Rubripirellula amarantea: one gene and its partner. The protein of the gene in region 1 binds, or shares a complex with, the protein of each later gene. Links are inferred from orthologs where the notes say so. Each region holds a gene or a part of one and is shown on either strand. Other genes may lie near its edges.

Region 1 (11,419 bases):
TTTCCCACGGTTGGGATACCTATCTGCCCAACGACCCCGCAGCCCCGTTTCGAGCGTTGCCAAATACTCGTCACCTAAAGGTTGCAGAGATTCAAGCACCACATCAACAGCTTGATCCCACGAGTGATGCTTTTCGATGTCCGAAAGAATCGGAACATACGTGTCATAGTGATGAATGTCCTTCAACCCCATTTTGCGGCGCCGAACATCGAGATAGTGATGAACGCTTGGCAGTGATTCACGTACTGCGGAAATCAAATTGTCGTAAACGGCGACCGGGACGTTATCGGGGAACAGCGACGCCTCAAGAGAACTCGTGTAGTTACGAGCTTTCGCGTAGTAGACGTCTCGCTGAACACTTCCGCACAGCGTGGCGGCAAACGTGTTCTCATGAGCGGCAAAGGCTTGGTAATACTGGTGAAAGGCACCTCGACGAACTTTTCGGTCAGGACTAATCAGCAACTGTCCGAACGTGGCATGCGAAAGTTCCAATTTGCGGTCTTTATGGTCAGTGATTTCACCGAACTTTAAGTCCGCATCATTGAGTTGACGAAACGCATTGCCAGCCGCCGCCGCCATTTCACCTTGCATGGCGAGCAGTCGCTCTTCGTTGTCGGTAAGCGTGTGCGGTCGATAGCGAACGAGCCGTTCGAGTTGCAATTGATAAGGTTCGACAGCAGGATCGCTGATCAATTCATCCATTTTGGCCTGATCGATCGCCAGCAACTCTGGACGCATGTACGAAGCCGCCTGCCCCGCTCTAACGGCCAAGTTCTGATAGCGTGACTTCATTCCCTGGTAGTGACTATCACCTTGATCTTCGGTGGTCTTCAAGAACGCATAAGTCCCGAGCTTCTCGGCAACCTTATCAAAGTCGTTGTCAAAGTTCAGAGCTTTCGCAAGCGTCGCCGCAGATTCGCCAAGCTTGCCGCGAAACGTCTCGAACGTCGGGATCAGCGAGTCGAGTCTCTTAAAGTCTTGCTCCCATGCTTGGTCATCGGCATACAGGCTTGAAAGGTCCCAGCAGTCCGCGGGACTGACTTCTTTTCGACTTGGAAGGGTAGCGGTCGCGGTGCTCATACGAAATCCATCGTCCGTGGTAGAGAAAATTTGTGAAGACGGCGTGCTGCGCCGTGTCGGATGCGGTAGCAACAGTGTAGCGATGCCGTCATCGGCAACGAAGGGTGCCGGAAGAATACGAAAACGACCGAAGACGAAAACGGCCGAATAGACGCCGTCATAAGAATGATCAGTGTTTACTCGCCACGAGGTGACCAGGTCGCCGCCGCGGTTCGTTCACGCAAATCGAGTTTTGCGTCACATCGCATTTCATCCTGATCACTTCGCAACCGGACATGCACGATGATTTTGTCGGATTGCGGTAGCTTGCCAGTCCAGCTTAGCGGGATTTCCAATCCGACCGTCGAATCCTCGGCTATCATCGCAGCGACTTGCTGGGGCGTAAAATCCCAGCGGCCAAGGCGAGCTTCACTTGAATCTCGTGTGGGGTCTAGCACGACAACACTTAGGTTGGCTTCAATGTCAAATTGAGACAAGTCAACATTTCGGCCTAACCGATCAAGGGCCGCCACAACAATGGTCGCGCCATCGAGCATGGTACCATCGCGATGGCCCACTGAAAGTGAAGGGTGGATTCGCAACCGATCTGGGACACCCGTAGGATTAGTTACTCCGGTCGGAAGCAAAATTCGGCCAGGCGGATCTTCAAGTTCGCCGCTCGGTGGCGGTGGTGTGACTTCCCCAGGAATGATTGGATCGACTTTCAAGTCCTTTTCGCCAGGAGGCATCGGTCCGCCAGGTGCAGGCTGCAACGGGGGCGGAGTGAAAGGCTCGTTCTTAGGCGTTTGGCCTGATGGAACCGCAGGCTTGGGATCGGCAAGCTTTGTCGATGGCGGAGTGAAGGCATCGTCCTTGAAGTCCGAATCGGTAGGATCGACGGTAGGATCGATCAGGGGCTTGCGTCTTGGTGGCGGTAACGTTTCGAAACTATCTTCGTCTTCGCCTTCATTCGACTCTGCACCGTTATCACCCGCGTTTGGATCAAAGGGTTCACCCATGTCGAAATTGGGAATATCAAGTTCACCGCTGGGCTCTGAATCTTCAAAACCATGATCAAGGGTTGGCTCACTTGATGCTCCCATGGGCTCATCAGTGAGTGGTTCGTTGGCATGCAAGTCAGGAACAGGAACCGGAACTCCGGCTTCAATCGGAAGTGGCTTGGTATCGAGTAAGCGATTCGATGTTGGTGGATGCTGGTGTCGCGGCTTTAGCCCCACGTCGCTTGGCGTTGGAATCCGAGTGGCTTCCGCATGCTGCTCATAGCGTTGCAGCTTATCTTGCAGTTTTCGGTTTTGAAAATCGGCGTCGTAGAGCTGGTCTTCCAGCACGCGAATTTCGCTAGCCATGCGTTGCTGGTAAAGATCGCTGTGTGCCCGATTGCTGCAGCCAATCGGCGCGCAAAGGGAAGCAGTCGCGAACATCCAAGAGATGATCAACATGGCGTTGTTTATGCGTTGGGAGGGACAGCCCAGTTTCACGACGTGAGACGACCGATGCGAAAGGGATGGAAAGGCACAATATCGGGGAATGACATCGTGCCAACCTTTGGTACTGGTCCGTGAAACACCGCCATACGTCATTTCGATGCGATCATTCGGCACGAACCCGATAAGCTCGATTAGCATGCCAGCTAGAATCCCGTCAACGCTGAAACGCATTAAACGCCGATTCGCGAGGGTCTCAACGTCACGCGAAGGCCGCAAAAACACAACGCTTTTTGGCGAAATCGTGTCAATTCACGGCACCTGGACATGGCTAAGTGGGCGAGGCGGTCAACCCAATAATTCGCGAGCAACCGCGTCGGCAAAAAGAATGCCTTCATCGGTAAGCTTCAAGTGCGAGTTGGCAATCGTTGCCCAACCGGACTCTTCAATGCGCTGAAATTCTTCCTTGCACAACGTGTGCAGGTCGACTCCGCAGCTCTGTGAAACTTCGTCGATATCGATGCCGTCAATCATGCGAGCACCGAACGCCAAACGTTCGCGGGCATATTGGGTCGGTGAAAGTTCATCAACCTCAGCAACAACAGTATGATCGGCTTCCATTTTCTTCAGGTACGTTGTCGTGCTGCGATGATTGACCTCGCGGCGACCTCCGACAAAACGAGCGGCACCGGGCCCCGCAGCAAACCAACCACGTCCATCCCAGTAGGCCATGTTGTGGCGGCATCGAGAGCCAACGCGAGCGAAGCTGGAAATTTCGTAGTGAGCCAGTCCCGCGCCGGCCGTCATTTGACGCGAGAGCTGATACATTTCGATTTCAAGATCCTCTTTGTGCGAATGCAGTTGGCCGGCTTCACGCCGTTTCCAAAACGAGGTGCCTTTCTCGAACGTTAACGCATACGTTGAAAGATGTTCGATCGGCAACTCGAGTGCCGTCTCTAAGTCGTCCTGCCACACCTCAAGCGTTTCCTCGGGCGCGGCAAAGATAAGGTCCAAGGATACATTCTTGATTCGGCTAGCCACCATTTTGATTGCCTCGGTAGCCGACACACCGCTGTGCCCGCGTTCCAAGACCGCCAACTTGTCTGCATTGAAGGACTGTACTCCCAGACTCATTCGGTTAACGCCATGCCGAACAAGCACGTCTAGTTTGTTGGCGTCGATGTCTTCTGGATTCGCCTCCACAGACCATTCAATCTTTTCAGACAGTTCAAATCGCTCTGCTAACAAACCTAAGAAGCGGTCTAACTCAGGTGCATCCAAGTGCGTCGGCGTTCCGCCACCGATGAACAAAGTATCGATTTGAGGGCGATTTAGCAGGCTTAGTTCACGATCGATCGCCGCGATGAACCTTGCGATAAGATCGTCACGACCGGCCACGACACTGAAATTGCAGTATCCACAACGATGCCGACAAAAGGGCACATGAATGTAGGCTGATCGAGGAACAGGCCAGCCGCCGGGAGGTTCCTGATCGTTCGTCATCAAACCCACAATTTCAATTTACCGCCCAGTTGGTCAGGTAAGCCTTTGTTGACGAACCGTTTGACCTGAGCATCATTGTATCGGGTGCTCAAATGAGCGGCGATCACGAGTTCGTTCTCGAACCGATCGGCTCGTTTGCGAAAGTCATCGATGTGCGTGTGACCGTGCTTGTGGATTTTGTCGGTTCGATGTTCGGGTGCCACGAAGGTCATTTCGCTAATCAGGATCTTTGACTCAAAGAACACGGGATTCTGGTCGAGGCCTTTCGGGTTCGTGTCCCCGGTGTAAGCAACAACAGGAATCTGAGTTTCTTCGGTAACTTCGGTGCCTGAAAGTTTCAAATCACGAATCTCACTGCCCTGCAGTCCTTGGAACTCGGGCTTGAGCTTATGTCGACGCTGATGGATGACGAATCCAAGCGAATCGATCGTGTGAACGGTCGGCAACGCCGTCACGACATATTCGCGACTGAGGTCGTGCTTATCGCCCGGCATCAAACCCACCAATTCACAAGGCATCGCGCCTCGATCGAGCTTGCGAAACATTTGCAGCATGTCCCAGGCTGTATCGACCGCAGAGTCAGGCAGATAAATCACCGGTGGATCCATCTTCATCATACGTCGACGAGAAACGTACGCCGGCAGCGCGGCAATGTGATCGAGGTGCGAGTGACTGATGAACATCGTCGAGGTGCCCATAAAGTCCCAAGGCTGAACCCCGCAATCAAACAGAACCTTTAGTTCGTTGATACGCCAACAGGTTTGCACCGCGGCGCGCGAGTATCCCTCGATGGTCAAGCCATCATGGGCGTGTTTCAACAGGGGAACGTTCTCAACCATGAATATCAGAAGCGAGTGTTGGAGAATCGCATTCGGCGATCGTCTGCGATTGAATCACGATTCATCACAGGTACGACGACTGCGTCACTTAAAATCGGCGTCACTTAAGCGCAGAGGGACGAATCTTAGCGTGGAGTTCCCGGCATGTTGACCGCCTTGAACTCTTCCGCACCGTAATTGTCCACTTCGTTGACATCCAGCGACTCGCTGTAGTTCGCCGTCCTGACGACATAAATATCGCCGCCGTCGCCCTCTTCGACCGCTGCACCATGGTGACGAGTCAATTCCAACGTGGCCAAGAACCATCCAATCACAGCGGATTTATGGATACCACCTTCCACCAAATCGAAGAGCGGAAGCCGATCGTGTTGACGAAGCCGGTCATGGATTCGCTGCATGTAGATATGAATCGGCGTATCGTCATAAATCACTTCGGTCTGCGGTGGACCACCTGACTCAAGCATGATGCGACCGAACGCACTGACCAAATCCCAGATTTCGAGATCCACGATCGGCTGATCACCCGGGTCCACTCGTCGCGAAGGCAAGTCATCGCTCATCCGCTCGTAACGAGATTGCCAACGGGTGCCCATTTCGTCCAGGATAGCCGCTGCGTCTCGAATTTCCTTGTACTCCAACAATCGCTCCACAAGTTCGGACTGCGGATCCTCGATCGTTTCTTCGTCCGTCTCTTCTTCGATTTTTGGCAAGACCGCTTGGCTCTTGATCTCAACCAATGTGCTCGCCAAGTCGATGAAGTCGCCCACCTCACCCAGATCCATTTCCTGCAGGAGCTCGATGTAACCGAGATACTGGTCCACAATCTTCGAAAGCGACATTTCCGTCAGATTGACCTCGTGTCGGCGGACGAGGTAAAGCAGCAGGTCCAGGGGGCCTCGGTAGGCTGGTAGCTCGATGCGAAAGGACATGCGGGGGAGCTTTTAGGACGAAAGTGAAAGGGAAATGGAAGTCGCGGGAGCGGGGCAGGGCACCTAAGTGGTCAATTTTGCCCAGAATGCTGTAACCGTTCGTCAAACCCGATTGAAAGTGGTTGATTCTGGCGGTGCCGCAAATCGCAGCCCTTGTTGGATATACGGGCCAAAATTATGATGCTCGGCTGTGGCGGTTAAACCAACCCCAATTCCGCGTGTCGAGGCCGAAAAGCTGGCCCGCACGCATCCCCCCGCGATCTCTAGTATACGACTCGTGGGCACCGTTTCTCGAATCTACCGAAATCTGTTCGGCACTTCCGATGTCCAATCCCAACCAGCGACACGTTATTTCTGCACTGGTGCAGAACGTGCCCGGCGTGCTTGCCCATATCTCGGGCATGCTCGCTTCTCGCGGTTTCAATATCGACTCATTAGCAGTCGGTGAAACCGAAAACCCTCATTTGTCGCGGATGACGTTCGTCGTCGTCGGCGATGACCGCGTCTTGGAACAAGTCGGCAAGCAGCTCGAAAAGATCGTCACCGTCGTCAAGGTTCTTGACGTCAGCAGCCGGGATTACGTTGAGCGTGATTTACTTTTGATGAAAGTCAAAGCGCCTGCGGGCAATGCTCGCAGCGAAGTGCGTGAACTGGTTGATATCTTCCGCGGTCGTATCGTCGACGTGGGACCGGACGAAATCATGGTCGAAATTAGCGGCCGCGAAAACAAGGTCCAAGCTTTCATCGAACGTATGCGACCCTACGGCATTAGCGAATTGGTCCGTACTGGTCGCATTGCCATGGTCCGTAGCGCATCGAGCGAACTAACGCGTGCCTCGGATAACGCGGCGTCGCGAGCTGCTTCCTAAAGTCGACATCGACATCCACGTCTTGCTTGATCGCAGACGTTGGTGTGCATCGTTGACGATACCACTCATTGAATCAGGTGCGTCGAAACACGCACCGGAAAACCATCCCCTTCCCAATACCGAACACCATTTATTAAAGCCATGGCTGCAACGATTTACTACGAAAACGACGCTGACCTTTCTCACCTCAAAGGCAAGACGATCGCCATCTTGGGTTACGGATCCCAAGGACACGCTCAAGCTCAAAACCTTCGCGACAGCGGCTGCAACGTCGTCATCGGACAACGCGAGGGCTCGCCCAACTACGACTTGGCTGTCTCACACGGCTTCAAGCCTATGTCGATCGCCGAAGCAACCAAGGCGGCGGACATCGTCAACGTTTTGCTTCCCGATGAAGTCCAAGGTGACATCTACGCGAACGAAATCCGAGACAACATGAAGCCTGGCGATGTGCTCATGTGCTCGCACGGTTTCAACATTCACTTCGGCCAAATTGTCCCCACCAAGGGCATCGACACACTGTTGATCGCTCCCAAAGGCCCCGGCCACTTGGTCCGTAGCGAGTACGAAAAGGGTGGTGGAGTTCCTTGCTTGATCGCTTTGGGCGACGACGCATCGGAAAGCACCAAGCAAATTGGCTTGGCATACGCTAAAGGCATCGGCGGTACTCGTGGTGGTGTGATCGAAACCTCGTTCGCCGAAGAAACCGAAACGGACCTGTTCGGCGAGCAAGTCGTTCTTTGCGGCGGCATGAGCGAGTTAGTTAAGGCTGGTTTCGAAACGCTTGTTGAAGCGGGCTACCAACCTGAAATGGCTTACTTCGAGTGCATGCACGAGCTGAAGCTGATCGTCGACCTGCTTTACCAAGGCGGTTTGAGCTACATGCGTTACAGCATCTCAAACACTGCCGAGTACGGCGATTACGTTAGCGGACCTCGAATCATCACGGCTGAAACTAAAGCCGAGATGAAGAAGATCCTTACCGAAATCCAAACTGGCGAATTTGCTCGCAAGTGGATTTCCGAAAACCGCGCCGGAGCGCCATTCTTCAAGACCACTCGTCGTCGCGAACGACTTCACGGTGTTGAGCAAGTTGGTCTTGGTCTGCGTCGCATGATGACCTGGATCGAAGAAAAGGAAGTTTGATCTTATGAGTGCTTCTCAAGCGTTTCCGTCGGTTACGCAACTTACAAAATTGCAAATCGATGCTGTCGAACGATGGCACCGAGAACCGATCGACAATCCTTTTTCGGGATCGGAAACGAGCATTGAAGCACTCGTATGCCAGCAACACGAGTTCAACTATCGGTTGTGGCATGAAGAAGATACCGCTCGCAGTCCGTCCGCAACGGACCAAGAGATCGCTCAAGTCAAACGGGCTATTGATAAACTCAATCAAGCCCGTAATGACATGATCGAAAAGGTGGATGACGCGATCACCGCGATGATCGCGTCGGCAGGTGTGGATGCGAAAGATGCGCCGATCAATACCGAAACCTCAGGTTCGGCAATCGATCGTTTGTCGATCATGGCGTTACGCTTATATCACTACCGCGAACAGGCGGATCGTGAAGGCATTGATGCAGAACAGCGTCAAAAGGTGCTTGACCGAATTGCATTGTGTGAACAACAGCACGCGGATCTATCAAAGTCGTTGCAGCAACAACTTGACGATATCTTCGCTGGTCGCCGCCAGCATCGGACCTATCGACAGATGAAGATGTACAACGATCCATCACTCAATCCGGCAATCTACGGTAGCAAGTAACGGCAGCTCTCGAATCCCGGGCAACTGCGAACTATCACTTCACGTAGCACAACGTCATCGAACCAGCGGTGTACAATCGAGAACTCTGCACTAGTTCTCGAGGTACACCATGCTCCGACGCGTCAGTTTCTCCGTTGCCATACTCGCAGTTTGCTTAGCCGCACCAAGCTACGCTGACGAGCCCAACCCTCGCGGCGCACTCGTTAACGGCGATGGCCCCGGTTGGGTCATGCTTGATGGTGACGACTTTGTCCGCGTCAATGGCGATGACAAAACGCTCGTTTGGAACGGGTCATTGGCGATTGGCAGCGGAAAGCCCATCGGAGTGACGCGTTCGGTAAAGCAGTACAAGAATTTTGAACTGCTGATCGAGTGGCAACACAAAGAGTTCGCGGGTAACTCAGGCGTTTTCGTTTGGGTTCCTGAGTCTGCGCTGAACCAACTGCCACCCGACGAACTGCCCAACGCTGGTATTGAAATCCAGATGCTCGACCATGGCTATAAAGCCAAGTATTTAAGGGACGGCGGTAAGCCGCCTCTTTTCTTTTCCACCAACGGCGACGTGTTTGCGGTTGGCGAATCGACGATGACACCGTTTGAGCCACTTTCGCCCAATGGATCCCGCAGCTTTCCTAGTGAAGACCGAAGCAAAGGATTCGGAAGCTGGAACCACTACTACGTTCGCGCCATCAATGGTGAAGTGCGGTTGTGGGTTAACGGAGCGGAAGTATCAGGTGGTCGGGACTGCAACCCTAGCGAAGGCTACCTTTGCTTGGAAAGTGAAGGTGCGCCCATTCTGTTTCGCAATATACGAATTCGAGAGTTGCCGTAATCAGCATGAACGGCACGAACAAAATTGCGAGCAACGGAAAGCGTATCGTTTTTTTGGTCGCTGCAATCCTCGTAGTTGGGATCACGATTCCGCTGATTGTTCGCGCTCCGGCGGTCAACCTAGCTGAAGGATTTTTTTTCGCTGTCCACCACGACCCTGATTTTGTTGTGATGTGCAACTCGATCGAATCACGGCCAGGTGTTACCGAGGCGTTAGTGATCGACCTCGAACGAGAAATTGCGACTCGTCCTATCGTGACGCAACACTTTCGCGCTCTGCATAGTGTCAACGAAAACGGATCTCTCAATTGCGTCGAGTTCCCTTCAAAATCGCGCAATGATCTTGAAGAAAATAACGCAAGGTGGTTGCTTATTGATCCGATATCGGGGGCGACGATTGATTCTCGCAACATGCGCCTTCCTTCGTCGGGCTTGCTCAACAGTTGCGGATCGTTGGTAGTGTATCGTGAAAACGGAAAGGTACATTTGGCTGATTTGAATTCGCCGACATCAGTCGTTGTCGATGAACAACTAATGATGCCTTCTGACCAAGTAAGCTGGATACCAGGGACGCACAATGTTCACACTATCCGTTGGCTCCCTTCTTCGAATAAGGACACCGCTTCGCTAGGTGTATCTGAACATCGATTGTTCGCGATAAGAGACATGAAATCGCCGGAACTGATTGCCAGTTGGCGGTCGGCCCCCATTGCGGAACCAAACTTCGGAGCACCGACCTCTGAAATCGCATACGTGAACTCAGCGATGGATAAGGTTGAAATTCGCTCGGGAATGACCGGCGAAGTAGTGCAAGAGTATCCCATTCCCAGCACGATCGACTTCGCCAGCTTTACCACTCCCGCGTTGCAACAAGGTTTGCTGTACACGGCCAGCGACTCTATCCTCCGTTCAAACATCTTCGATTACCGAAGCCAGGTGTGGCTACCAACCGATATAACTAAACTGCAGTTAGGAGATTGGCTGCCTTCAGCGAATCTTCGTTTCTGGCAGAGCAACGATGAAGCGCAGCGGAAGTATGTGTACGAAGGAGCGAGCGAAGAACCTCGCTGTTCGTTCGTTGCATCCGGGCGTCATGATTGGACGGGACTTTTTATTGACGCTGACCACGTCGCCGTATCGACTCGCTGCTTCGGTGGCTCGTTAGAAGTCTTTGATTCGCACACTGGTAAACGAGTAAAGACCTTCCGACCATTTCAGTGGGTCGCATGGTCTTTAATTGCTGTCTTAGTTGGCAGTACCTGGCTGGGTTGGGCGTGGTGCACCAGTCCAGTTTTCCAGACGACGCCACCCGGATTGACCTCCCTTGTGATGTTAGGGACTCCTTTATTGCTGTTTGCAGCAAGAGCACTGATCGTGGGGGACACCAGTAACACGGGCCGGTTGCCATACGCGTACTCGCAAGGAATAGCGACAGCCATGATCTCGCTAAGTGCAGTCTGGTTCGCTTTCGGACGCTCGGCCTGGACTCGTCGAGTGGCTCCGTTGGGCGTGATTGTCACGGTTGCAATTGGATTGATCTCTGTTTGCTTTCGCAACCAACCTGCCACTGCGTGGCAAGCAATTGCCAGCGTTACCTTCCCGGTCATCACCGCCCTCGCTTGGCTATTGACGCTAAGACTGTTTGGTTTTCGCATTACCAGGCGAAATCCATGCGACCTATCTACCAAGGGCGAGATTTCGACGCATCGCCGATGGCCCATTCGTGACTTGTTCCTGGTTACCGCAGTCGCATCAAGTCTCTTCGCGGTGATTCGGCCGATCTTATCCGATGCCGAAGAATTGACTCGCATCGCTTATCTGATTTGGCCGGTCGCCTACGTCAATTTGACATTGGCTTTGACGCTATGGCTTACCCTTGGAAAGTCAAAACGACTGTTCCTGGCAGTACTCATGACCATTGCCGTTTTGGGCATCGGCTTGGCCGCCGAACCACTCGCCGCGTTTATCCGAGTTGGCTCGTGGGATCAATGGTTAAGATGGCCCACGGTATCACGTGTCGTTGCGACTTACGGTGTCGCTTTAGCAATCAGCCTGATTCCGTTTCGCCTGCATGGTTACGTTCTAGCTCGGCCATTAAGGCCGGAGATCGCCAAACCAGTTACCACTTAACGTCGGATCGACTGGCAAGCCTTTCGGTCACTTGCTCATTACCGCC
Region 2 (12,791 bases), 230 kb from region 1 along the record:
TGCGTAAGTGTCGGCAACCATGCGAGCAAAGGATGACTCATCAAAACTACGCTCGGCGAACCCGATCGTGAAAGTGCTAACCGATGAGCTTTCGCCGACCATACTCCGCACCACGGCGCTGGAATCAAGACCGCCACTTAGAAAAGCTCCAACGGGAACATCTGCAATCATTTGCCGCCGGACCGAATGATTGATTGCGTCATCCAATTCCCCCACGGCTTCTTCCATTGACATTTCAATGGGTTGATCTGGGTAGGTCAGAACCGAGTGGCGATGATGATGCAGCCCGTTTCGATCAACAATCAACCCGCACCCCGGCATCAAAGATCGAACTCCCTCGAATCCTGTGGCGGGAGCTGGCGTGTAGCCAAACGTAAGAAACTGCGAGATCGCCTTCCAATCTACGCGTCGTTCAACACGCTGGTCGGCCAAGATTGCCTTGATCTCTGATCCGAAACGAAAGCACCCTTGGTCTTCTTGATAGAACAGAGGCTTGATTCCCACCGGATCGCGAGTCAACCACAAGGCATGCTCGACGGCATCCCAAATCGCAAAGGCATACATCCCGCTGAGTCGTTCAATCAAGGCCTCGCGACCCCATTGGCGATACCCTAGAAGAATGACTTCGGTATCCGTTGTAGATCGAAAACGATGTCCAAGTTCAGTTAACTCGTTACGAAGTTCGCGATAGTTGTAGATCTCGCCATTAAAAACGATCCACGCGCCTGAGGCTTCGTCTTTCATCGGTTGGTGCCCATCGTCGCTCAGATCTAAGATCGACAAACGACGATGCCCGAGCATCACTGTGTCAAACGTCACCAAGCCACCGTCATCGGGCCCTCGGTGCATCAACGAGTCCACCATTTGCCTGCCGATAGCGGAATCAACTCGTGAAGGACCTGAGCGAACGTTTCGATAGTCAAAGAGGCCTGCAATTCCACACATGCAAAGTCGTACTTCTTGGGCTGGGTGTTAAGTTGAACGACGAGCGTGCGCAAGCACCGAGAGGCCAGCAATTCGCCTGAATAACGGATCGGTCACGCGTGCGAACCGAGGCAACCACCGGTCTGCTTTTAACATTTGAGAATTGACTGACTCATCCGCCAGACCGGCTTGCTGCCGAACCCGATTGTGAAACCACCACCCCGCTGCTCCGACCACGTTGACATACCTGAGCCGATGAACGTTCCAACCGGCCTGGGTCAATACTTCAGCAAGTCGCGTCCGAGAGTAGCGGCGATAGTGGCCAGCTTCTTCGTCCATCTTGCCGTACAACCAAGAATGTGCCGGCACAATCATCCCAAGCCCCGCACCAGGCTGGCAAGTTTCGAGCAACCATCGCATCGCCGCTACGTCGTCCTCGATATGCTCAAGCACATTGAGGCAAATGATGGAATCAGCACCAAAAGAGCGATGCTGCTGCACGCTATCGCGATCGCGAAGATCAATCCAACCGGTTCGGACCTGATCGTCATCCTTGAAACGACGTTCCACGGAGCTTAAGCAGTCGCGGTCAATGTCAGTCCCCAGAACACAACGCGATTGCCGTCGCAACTCAGCAGTGTACTGTCCATGTCCCACGCCAATTTCCCAAACACGATCGCCTAAAACCGGTGTGACAAGGGACATTAGGTAACGCGGATACGCACTCATCTGGTGCATGGCGGGGCTCATCGTCATCGCGCCCACTGGATCTGGTGCTTGATCCGGTTGCGACGAGGTCAGTGATGCCGGTTTCTGCGAGTCGTTCATGTTGTTGAGTCCAACTCAGTTGGCTCGTTTTGATTCACTCCCATAAGGTATTGAGAATGCAGAAACTCTCGTTGGGGAAGCAGCGCGACAGCGAGAAAACCAACCGCCATGACTAGCACCGCAGCACTAGCGAAGATGACTCCGGCGATGAACGAAGCTGCCCCCAACCCAACTGCCGAAAACAAGACGCATATTGCGGCAGCCATCGCCAGAGGAGCGGCCAGCAAGATGAACAACTTGATTGGATTGTAACGGAGAATCGCCTCGGTGATGATCTGAAGCGACCGCAACGAATCGCGAAGGTGCCGCACCTTCGATCGTCCCTCTCGCTTGTGGTAAGCGATAGAAATGTAATGAACCGTCAATTGGTTGTGCATGTACGCAAGCGTCGCGGTTGTCGTGAACGAGAACCCAGCGCTGATCACCGGCAAGAATCGCAAAATCATGCTGCGACGAAACACACGCATGCCCGAGTTGATATCGGGAATACTTCGACCCGCCGAGAATTGACTAAGCTGCCGAAAGACAAACCGGCCTATCCACTTAGTCATGCTGCCGCGATAGACCGAGCCTGTTCTAGCGCCAACGACCATGTCAAATTTTTGAGCGAGATCGATCAATTGCGGCAAGCGATCTACCGGGTACGTTTGGTCGGCATCCGTGATGGCAATCAGGTCATGTTTGGCCGCTACGATTCCGCTCTTCAAACTTTGCCCGTAACCAAGATTTTGCGGATGGACGATAACTAGATCCGCGTGTTCTCGTGCGACAGCCTCGGTGTTATCCGTCGCTCCATCGACCACAATCACAATTTGGTGTGCGATGTTGTGGTCGTTTAAGTTCTTCCGAACCGCCCTCACGACCCCCGCAACCGAGGCCTCTTCGTTATAAGCGGGGATCACTACGGAAACATGGATCATAGGGAATAACGCGATGGAAGTAGATAAGTCGCAAGGTCGATCGTCAAAGCAGTTTAGAACACCGCAAGCATAAGAACACCCGTTGCCCGGTCACGAATCCGAACTTCGATTCCCGGAAGAGTCATTTTCGCTTCGCCATCGCTAACCAAACGCCTGCCTTGCAATTCTACTCGCTGCCATCCCCCCAGCGTTGCTCGTTGTCCAGGGACACCTGCAATTGAGAACTTCCAACGTTGCGAATGGGATATCAGTTCGGAATCCTTCGCGAGCAAGACCTGCCGCAATCCGCGATCGTTCTGTTGGATCGCAACGTCCTTGTCATCAGCTTGCCAACGCACGTCGACCGACTGCGATGCACCCAAATACAACTCGATATTGGCGTCTGGGTGTGCCGTCATCACCAAGCTCATCTCGCGACGCACATCTTCTGATACATCGACCTCATACGTCATCGCTTCTTTCTCACCCAACTCAATCGCGTTCATGCAGTCGAATACGAAAGGCTGCTGATCAACAACAGCAAACGATATCAGTGAGGTGATCAAAAACCAGACCACAATCAATCCTGAACTCCAACGACGCGTCGGTCGTTGAATCGGTAGCGAATTAACAACGAGTAGGACCGCTGCCACAAATGGCAACCGACTCAATTGCGCCAGGACCAGCCATCTTGGAAACACCTCGCTCGCCAGCGCGGTTTCGATCGCACCGCCATCCACAAATGAAGCATTGCCACCAAAAACTTTCGGCAGTGGTTCATTGCCCGTCATATTCAAAAGGACCGGAGACTCGGTCAACAGTGGACTGCCCTGATCCCAACCCAAGAAGAATGCCTTCGATGGCGCAGTCCAGCCACGATAGTGGGACGTCGTCCATGCTAATTGCCCCACGCATAATGTCGCCAGGCAAAGCCAAGCAACAACACGTTGCTTTCCCGGACGCTTGATCAAATTGGCAAACAGGAAACCCGCACCCAGGTAAATGACGACGCTCGCTCCGAACACAACGTAGCCTCGAGCAGTTGCCACCGGTGCAAACACGAGACACGCAGCAACCGGTGAAGCAATCGTCATGAAGCATAGCCAAAGTCTTGAGCGATCTCGAATCATCAGCAATCCGAGAACGCCCAGCGCCAATGTCCAAGGTGATTCCAACGAGGTCACGATCTCGGCGGTGTAGCGAACGACGTCGCCGACAAAATGTACGATCCCCTGCTCGAAGGATTCACGCCAATGATCTATCGCTCGAGATAAGTAAGCTCCCTCGACTTCCACGACGTTGATCCCTAATCCAGGCAGGATCCAACGCAAGACAGGCCGAAACAACAACGCAAGCGATGTGGCGGCTAGTAAATGAGCGAGTCGCTGCGTTCGGAAAGACACAGCCAAGTAAACCAACAACAGCATCTGAGCGACGTTGTAGGCCAAGCTCATCGAACCAAAAACAAGTCCAAACAGCAAATGCGTCTGCCAGTTTTGCCGTTGGTTACCCAGGCTAAATTCGCTAATCATCGCGATTCCGACGAAGTACATCGCGAACGACAACAAGTGCGGCGTCGTATCGTTAACTAGAACGCCGAATCCAAGTCCCACCGCGCCGATGCAAACGCTGAACGCGGCAGCCACCGAAGACATGAACCAACGATCGGCAAGCCTCCACAAGACACCCAGACAAACCAACCAGCTTAAGAAATTGACGACGAGCAACGAATTTCGCGGGCTGCAGATGGGCGAAAACTGAGCCGCCAAAAACGCGTAGCCAGACCGCAAGAAGCGAAAGTTGCTGTCGCTGCGGACTCCACCAGCAAACCAGGTCACTTGGTCAACGGCCGAGATGGTTTCCACCATCATCGGGCGGTTTGCCATGCTGACGCTGAACCCGAGCAACGATTGATTCGCACTCAGTTCATCGTAAGGGACCGTGATCATGCGAAATCCAGTTCGATCACCTGTTCCCCCAATCGTGTAGAACACCGCTACCAACAACAACCAAGCCGCCATGGCTGCCCAACCTATCGGAGTAAACGGCACGCGTGCGTCAACGGTCGGTTCGTCCCGCATTTCCAGCTCATCGCGTTTACCCTCGTTATTCTGTTCATCCAATGACCATCCACTCCAGCGATCGGTCATCCCAGCCATTTCGGTCATCCCGGCCAGTGCAGCACCAACGATCGGCGCCAACAAGCAGAACGACGCATTCGTGACGGTGGCAGTTCCCCCCATGATTTCTCGCAACGAGGAATCCGGCAGTAGTTGCAAACCGATCAAGGACTTGCCCAGCAAGATGGATCCGCACGTGCTTATCAACACAGCAACGCTCAACCAACGTCCGGACAACCGGCCCACGATTGACGCAAACCCCCAAGCTGAAACAACCGAAACCAAACAGGGAAACAGGTCGCTATCGCGTCCAGCAGCACGACATCCCAAGAACACCAATGCGGAAAGTGCAATTGAGAACAAGACGCCCATGATCGCCAACGCGAAACAGCGATGCGGGTGCGATGCCACACCGGACCGTTGGCGTTCCGCCGCAGCGCGATCTAGATCAGTTTGGACTGGGCGTCGACTTTGGCGTTGGGGAGAGGAATTCACGCAACTCATTCACGAACGGTCGAAAAGGTCAGCAAGTGCGGAGTATATCAGCAATGATCGACGAAGGACTAAGCAGCCTCGCCGTCGCTGATTTCACCATTCTCGCTGACGTCTTCGAAGCGGATCGAGACGCGTTTGCTAACGCCGGATTCTTGCATTGTCACGCCGTAAAGAGTTGTCGCAGCAGTCATGGTTTTCTTGCTGTGCGTGACGACCACAAACTTACTGTGATCAAGAAACTCATTCAGCACGGTTACAAAGCGACCGATGTTTGCTTCGTCAAATGGTGCGTCAACTTCGTCGAGAACGCAAAACGGGCTTGGTCGATACTTAAAGATCGACATCAACAAAGCCACAGCGGTCAGCGCTTTCTCGCCACCCGATAGCAGCGAGTTGTTGAAACTCGGCTTGCCCGGCGGCGTGGCAACAATCTCGACACCGGCTTCGAGCGGATCCTCGGACTCTTCCAAAATCAAGTCGGCATGACCACCGCCGAATGACTTGCGATAGAGCAATTGAAAGTTTTGTCGAATCGCTTCGAGCGTATCCATGAACAAGCGACGTGAATCGGCGTTAATCCGACCGATGATACGTTGCAGCGAATCTTTCGCAGCCGTCAGGTCTTGGTACTGCCCGTGCAATTCGTCGTAGCGAGCTTGCAAACCTTCGAGTTCTTCGAGGGCTTCCATGTTGACGCTTTGCGTTTTTTGAAGTTGTGCCCGTAAGTCGCCAATTTCATTCTCGACCGCATCACGGTCTTCGGGCTCGGCAAAATCTTCCGGCGGCTCTTCGGCTTGCAAGTCGATCTGGTAATCGTCCAACAACCGTGACGCCAACGTTTCGCGGCGCAGCATTGCGTTATCTTTCCGCGCGGTGATGGTGTGCAATGCCTCACTAGCTGCGGCAGCGTCTTTGATAGCCTGCTCGCTTGCCTTCAAGATGTCGCGATTGGTTCGGCGAACTTCCGCTGCATCACCGGCAAGTTCTCGCAACCGGATATCGCTTTGATCGACGTCCCACTGCAATTCCGCAAGACGGTTCGACGCTTCCAAGATCCTTGTATTCAAATCGGCAATACGAGCTCGCCCGAGGTCGGCTTGCTCGCGAACCTCAGCAACGGCGGCTTCGCGTTGGCTTTGGTCGCGTTTTTGTTGAGCCAAAGTTGCTGCTAAGGCCTCGTGTTTCTGTTCAGCTCGGGCAAGTTCCACCGAGATCGACATCACTCCGGCAGTCGCGGTTTGCAACGACGTTTGGGTTTCCGACAGCATCTCGTCGAGTTCAGCGGTTTCAAGTTCCAACCGCTCAACGTCTTGCTTTCCGGCTTGAATCTGGGACTGCACACTTAGACGTTCCGTCGTTGCACTGTCGCGCAAGGTGGTCGCCGCAGCAATCTCGACTTCAATCTCTTCGCAAATCGTTTCTTGTTGCTGTCGTCGTTCGATTGTGTGTCGGCATTCGGCATCCGCGGCGGCACGTTGTGTGATGAGCCCGCGATGTTCGACTTCGATCCGTCCCAGTGCGGCCGCTTCTTCGTCAACCCGAGCAGCCAGACGCTGCGTTTCCGCTTCGGCTTCCCCGATCTGATATTGGTAATGCTTGATTTCGTTTTCGGATGCGTTGAGTTCGCTCTTTCGACTGACTAATCCAGCGGCTGCGGCGGAGGGGCCAACCACGGTGGAACCATCGTTTTCTAGCAGTTCGCCGTTGGACGTAACAAAACGCAGGCCCGCGCCGCTTAACTTCCGAAGCCCCAAAGCCGTTTCCAGCGAATCGACCAGCCACGTGTTGCTTAGCAAGTGCCGCGCAAGCGGTTCCAAAGTCGGTGAGCAGGAAATCATTCGATCGCCGCGTCCCAACACACCGCGAAGGCCATCCAAACGGATGCGATCGCCGGGACGACGGGCGGGCAGTTCGTCGATACGAATCAGCCCTACGCGATGATTGAGTTTCAATTTGCCATCGAGGATCGCCTGTTGAATTTCACCACCGTCAACGATCAGGTATTGGCTACGTTCACCCAGGGCGGCATCAATCAGCGGCGCGACCTTAACGTCGACATCAAAGCACTCAGCCACCATGCCATGAAGTTGTTTCGCGAAAGGTGACTTGTCTTGACGAATCTGCTTTAGGATGGCCTGCACGCCACCGGACACACCTTCTTGGCGGCGTTCAAGATCGCTGAGCACTTTTTGTCGCTCAGTCACTCCCTGCAGTCGCATCTTTAGCGCGGACACCTCTTCTTGGCGGCGCTGCAGCATCCGTCGACTCTCGGAAACCTTCGCGTCGGCTAGTTCGACTTCCTTGCCCGTCGCCGCGATGGCCTCGTCGAGTTGCTTCACCTTCGCGGTCGCCGCTTCCGCTTCAGTTTGCGCGGTCGCAAGGTAATTCTGCGATGTGCTTAATCGCCGAGCCAGATTGGTCAGCGTGCGGGTAGCTTCGGCGACACGTTGTTCAATGCGTTGATTCTGGGCCTGAAAGTCGGCAACTTTGCGAACGATCGCAAGGTGTTGGCGTCCTACCTCATCACGTTGCCGTCGAACCTCACTCGCTTCGTTTTGAATTTTGTCGCGATTCGTCTCGGCTTCGGTGCTGCGGGCCCGAACAGCCTCCATTTCGAGTCGATAGTCTTCGAGCCGTTCGTTCGCGCCTCGCAATTCAGCAGCCGCCGATCCGGCCTGAGCTTGCAACAATCTGGCACGTCGAAGCGACGCTGCAACGCCTTTACGCAAATCGACAATCGCGGATTGGTCAGCGTCGCGGCGACCTTCCATTTGAGCGATCTGGCCGAGTGCAGAGCTTCGTTCGGATTCGACCGCGCGTGCCTCGTCGGCGATGTTTTGCAACTGAGCATCCGCTGCTTGACGCCGCTCGGTCATTTCGGTGCGAAGCGCTTCGAGTTCCGTTTGCCGAGCTGCCGCGGTAGCCAGTTCGGTCGCAGCAGATTCCAGTTCGCTCGAAAGGTTGATCCAATCGGTCCAGGCAATTTGCAACCGAAGCTCTTTCATTCGCTCGGTCGCCAAGCGATATCTTTCCGCCTTGCTGGCCTGCGATCGCAAACTCTTTAGCCGCGATGCGACCTCATCGACGATGTCCCCGAGTCTTGTCAGATTCGATTGCACACGGGCAAGTCGGCGTTCGGCTTCGATCTTCTTTGCTTTAAATCGACTGATCCCCGCCGCTTCTTCAAAGATCGCACGGCGATCCTTGGCGTTAGCGTTGAGCATCTTATCGACTTTGCCTTGTTCGATCAGGCTGTACGCATCGATTCCGATGCCGGTGCCCCGAATCAGGTCTTTGACATCCTTCAAGCGAACGGGTTGAGCATTGATCAGGTATTCGCCTTCGCCACTGCGATAAACTCGCCGTGTGACGTGAACCTCAGGTGCGTCGACGGGCAACGCTCCATCGGCGTTGTCGAAAACGATCGTGACTTCGGCCATTCCGGCGGGGCCGCGGGTTTGAGACCCTTTGAAGATCACATCGGACATGTCCTTGCCGCGAAGGCTCTTGGCGGACTGCGACCCTAGCACCCACTTCATCGCATCAACGATGTTGGATTTTCCAGAGCCATTAGGACCGACCACAACGGTGATCCCATCGGGAAAATCAAAACGCGTCCGATCCGCGAAACTCTTGAAACCGGCCAGCTCGAGTGCTTTTAGCATGCGAAGGGTGAATGATCGGTTTCAAACGGAGGACGAACAGGAAGACGGCGAAGCAGGTTGCTCGCGGCGAGATGTGGCTGGTGATAAGCCAATTTGTCTCGTCCAGAGTAGATAAAACCCCTTCGGGAGCCTAGCTCTGTTTTGCCGCCAACCCCTTAAATATAGGGCTTTCCGGCAGATTTGCCCAAAACTCGCCTGTGGAGTCTGGGATTGCGATCGGGCGGCAATTTGGGGTATTTGCTTAAGTAATAGGTTTGCTTCACACCGCCCTCGGACCCGAATGAGCCCTTTGCCGCTGAATCTGCATCGCTTGATCTTGCTCGGAGCGGCCCATTGCCTGCTGTCGGTTGGGTGGGCGTGCGCCAGTGACTCCGCTCTTTCGCAGATCGAGCAGGCGGTGGCGGCCGGACAACTTGATTCCCTCAGCGACCAAATTCAAGGTATCGACTGGTCCGAAACCACGCCCGATCGCGCGATCAAAACCTTGGTTCGAACCGCTCGGGCCTTCGAACAGGCTGGCAATCTGGACATGGCAGCAAAGTTGTACCAGGAAGCCGGCAAGCAAACTCATCGAGGCGATACGCAAACACCGCAAGACGGAACAACATCTCGCTTTGCGAACCAGCGAACCGTCATTCAGCTCGCTTTAATCTCGGTCGCCACTCGGCAAAATGACCATGTCCAAGTGATAAGCTCACTTGAAGAACTTGCAGCCAATCCCCACCTGATCGCGGCCCCCCAACGCCAAGCCCTTCTTAGTCTGGCGTTTAGCATGGGCGCTAGCTCGCTGAACGAACAAAACTTCGATAGTGCCGCTGATGCTTACCGAGCCGCCGAGGCGCTCGCCGACGAGGAACAAAAAGCCACGGCGCTGCTGGGCCAAGCCTGGACCACGGTACTGCGAGCCACCGAGCCTCTGCAAGCGGCGCAACAATTGGGATCTTTCGTCGAGCGTTACCCCGATCATCCCGATGCAGCGCAAGCGACCCGTGTTTGTGCCAAGTGTTTGACGGAAGTCGGCCGAGTCGATGACGCTCAACGAATGTTGTCCGACCTCCTGATGCGATGGCCCGACTCCGTTCCCGCGAAGGAGCTTGTCGAAAGTCACGTGGGTTTAGGTTTTGACGAAATTCCCGAATCGGTACGCGGATGGCTGCTCGGCCAATGCGAACACTCAGCAAGCCTTGATTGGTCTGCCACATTAATGGGACTGTCCATAAGAGTCGCATGCCAAGTCGGACAAGCTGACAAAGCACAACTCATGGCCGAAAAACTTGCCCGTCAAGATCTGTCAGGTCAAGCGACCACGGATCTGCTGGACCAACTCGATGACCAAGACGCCGAGTGGTTGGCGTCGATGTATGTTTCCCCCGCCCCGCAGTTACAAGTCACCAGTAAAGTTCGCGAAGCTGCTTGCCGGTGGGCCGGCCGCAACGAAAAATGGTCAATGCTAGCCATGGCCGCGCAAAGCGAATCAATCGACCGTGCAACCTCGGGACGTAGCGTAGCAGTCGAACGACTATTTGCTGAATCGCTGATGCAAACGGGCAAGACTTCCGAAGCGAGAGAGTGGTGGAGCCACATCGCCGACACCCGCAATGCTAGCGATTTCGCAACGTTGCTGAGGTGTGCCGAGGCGGAAACGGCCACGGGAAACGATACGAGCTTGGCTGAGTCACGAATCTCATTGGCGCGGCAATCGTGCGGCGATAACGAATTTGCCGTCACGTTGGTGGATCTGCTAGCCGCTGAATTAGCGATCCGGCGTTCACGTTTCGACGAAGCACGATCATTGCTCGAAAATGTGATCCGAGGCGTCGGCATCGACCGACATTTACGTGGGCGAGCTCAATGGTTAATCGGCGAAACCTTCTACCTTCAAAATAAATTTACCGACGCCATCAATGCTTATCGAAGCGTGGAAGGTGTTGACCCGGACGGGCCTTGGGTGGCCGCTGCATTGGTTCAGGCTGGGAAATCATTTGAACAATTGGGGCGGACACGAGAGGCCACGGTTTGTTACGGAACTCTTCTAGGCCGGTTTGCCGATTCGCCGTATTCCGATGCGGCACGCAAGCGGATGGCCGCGATTTCACCCGCATCCACCCGCGATCTATCTCCCCCGATAAGACGATGAACCCATCTCCACTCGCTTCTAAGCGATCACGAACGACATCGCCGCCACGATCCTCGCAGATCGCACGATCGCGGATCATGCGACCATCGAGCACGCCCTTGCTGACGCGATTGGCGGCGCTACTGATGCTGTGCGCCGGCTCGATTTGGTGGATGTCATCGATGCCGCACGCGATGGGACAGTTCACGCCAGCGCAAAACTTCGGGCAAACACAAAACTACAACAATGGTGCCTATCAACCGGCCGCGTATCCTCAATCGCAAACCGGCGGCATCCCTGCGATTCCCGCTTCCTCGCAAGAATTCGCGGCCACCGACGAGAATGCGGAAGTGGCAGCCGAGCCAACCCCATGGCAAGTTCCCGCCTTCATCCAGAAGATTTCACAAGGTGGGTGGTTAATGATCCCTTTGGGAATCTGTTCGCTCATTGTGTTGACTCTTTCGTTTGAACGCATGATCGCGCTACGCCGCAGCCGCGTGATTCCACGACCATTTGTGCGACGATTCACCGAATGTGTCGAAGATGGGCAACTCAGCTACGAAGAAGCCACCGCGATCTGCGAAGAGTTCGATTGCCCGGTCGCCGAAGTGTTTCGCGCTGCGGTTCGACGATGGGGTCGCCCCATGTTTGAAGTCGAACAAGCCGTCATGGACGCCGGGGACCGCGTCGCCGATGGACTCAAACGATTCTTGCGAGTCTTTCATGCCATCAGTAACGTCGCACCCCTGCTAGGACTGCTCGGTACTGTGCTGGGCATGATCCAGGCATTCGAAATTATCAGCAGTCAAGAATCGATGGGTCGCCCCGAAATGTTGGCCTCGGGAATCAGCGTCGCGCTTATCACCACCGCTGGTGGACTATCCGTTGCGATTCCAGCTTACCTCGCTTACATGTATTTCAGCAGCAAGTCCGATCGCTACTTGGGTGAGATCGACAAACTTTGCCAACGGGTCGTCGATTGTATTTCAGCCGAAGGTCTTGAAGAAAACGGCAACAACCGAAACCGTAAAAAGCGAGCGGCCTGATGTCCAAACGCCAAAACAGTGAAGACGTCACGATCAACTTGACGCCAATGATTGACGTCGTGTTCTTGCTCGTGATCTTCTTCATGGTCGGTAGCAAGTTCAGCGAAGCCGAAAGCCGAATCAAGGTGAATGTCCCTAGTGTGGGCGAAATGAAATCGCTGGCCCGGGTTCCTGACGAACGCGTGGTAGCGATCGCGGTCGATGGCACAATCACACTGGATGAGTCCCCCATTACGCTTGACCAGTTGACTCGAACTCTACAAAGCGAACACGCCAACTACCCTGGCATGCGAGTCGCCGTGCGTGGTGAAGCCAGTGGATCAGTGCAGCAGATGGTCGAAGTGCTGCACGCTGTGCGAGTGGCGGGAGTCGATCAGATCGGCATTGCCACCCAAAGGATGCGGCGTTGAACGTCCCCGCTGGTTTCTGGGAGGACTCGCGACTGGTCTACGCGGTCGCCGCCGCTGCCGTTGCGCTATTGCTCGCCACGATTTGGCTATTTCGTCGCCGAGAAAAAACCGGTCGCGGCGCTGGCATCGTCTGCCTCATTCTTTCGATCGCCCTGCACGTCGCGCTGATTTTCTTGGTCCCCCTCATCACATCTAACGGGGGCGCGACGACGGCGTCCAACGAAACGCAAAACGATCCTTCCGACAGCGAAATTTCGTTCTCGACGTTCGATCCTAACTTGGATTTCG

Evidence for each region.
Region 2: the proteins of Pla22_RS21560 (region 1) and smc are in contact, whole or in part, in a crystal structure (PDB 3ZGX), measured with the Bacillus subtilis proteins. The link is inferred for Rubripirellula amarantea from one-to-one orthologs.

What each region holds. Positions count from the first base shown.
Region 1 is NZ_SJPI01000003.1:421,655-433,073, forward strand. Bases 3,874-6,647 are described here. They hold Pla22_RS21560 (segregation and condensation protein A), read right to left. Parts: upstream 5,776-6,647; coding sequence 4,972-5,775; downstream 3,874-4,971. Other genes in these bases: hemW (radical SAM family heme chaperone HemW), read right to left, coding at 3,874-4,007; Pla22_RS21555 (MBL fold metallo-hydrolase), read right to left, coding at 4,007-4,846; ilvN (acetolactate synthase small subunit), read left to right, coding at 6,099-6,644. In the rest of the region: pepF (oligoendopeptidase F), read right to left, coding at 1-1,080; Pla22_RS21545 (recombinase family protein), read right to left, coding at 1,257-2,519; more of hemW, read right to left, coding at 2,853-3,873; ilvC (ketol-acid reductoisomerase), read left to right, coding at 6,786-7,790; Pla22_RS21575 (DUF4254 domain-containing protein), read left to right, coding at 7,795-8,412; Pla22_RS21580 (3-keto-disaccharide hydrolase), read left to right, coding at 8,522-9,244; Pla22_RS21585 (hypothetical protein), read left to right, coding at 9,250-11,373; Pla22_RS21590 (protein kinase domain-containing protein), read right to left, coding at 11,363-11,419. UniProt on the Bacillus subtilis protein: Participates in chromosomal partition during cell division. May act via the formation of a condensin-like complex containing Smc and ScpB that pull DNA away from mid-cell into both cell halves.
Region 2 is NZ_SJPI01000003.1:647,712-660,502, forward strand. The notes cover bases 5,135-9,280. They hold smc (chromosome segregation protein SMC), read right to left. Parts: upstream 8,932-9,280; coding sequence 5,335-8,931; downstream 5,135-5,334. Other genes in these bases: Pla22_RS22470 (hypothetical protein), read right to left, coding at 5,135-5,266; Pla22_RS22480 (tetratricopeptide repeat protein), read left to right, coding at 9,212-9,280. In the rest of the region: asnB (asparagine synthase (glutamine-hydrolyzing)), read right to left, coding at 1-945; Pla22_RS22460 (class I SAM-dependent methyltransferase), read right to left, coding at 973-1,752; Pla22_RS22465 (glycosyltransferase family 2 protein), read right to left, coding at 1,749-2,672; more of Pla22_RS22470, read right to left, coding at 2,726-5,134; more of Pla22_RS22480, read left to right, coding at 9,281-11,068; Pla22_RS22485 (MotA/TolQ/ExbB proton channel family protein), read left to right, coding at 11,221-12,093; Pla22_RS22490 (ExbD/TolR family protein), read left to right, coding at 12,093-12,503; Pla22_RS22495 (prenyltransferase/squalene oxidase repeat-containing protein), read left to right, coding at 12,500-12,791. UniProt on the Bacillus subtilis protein: Required for chromosome condensation and partitioning.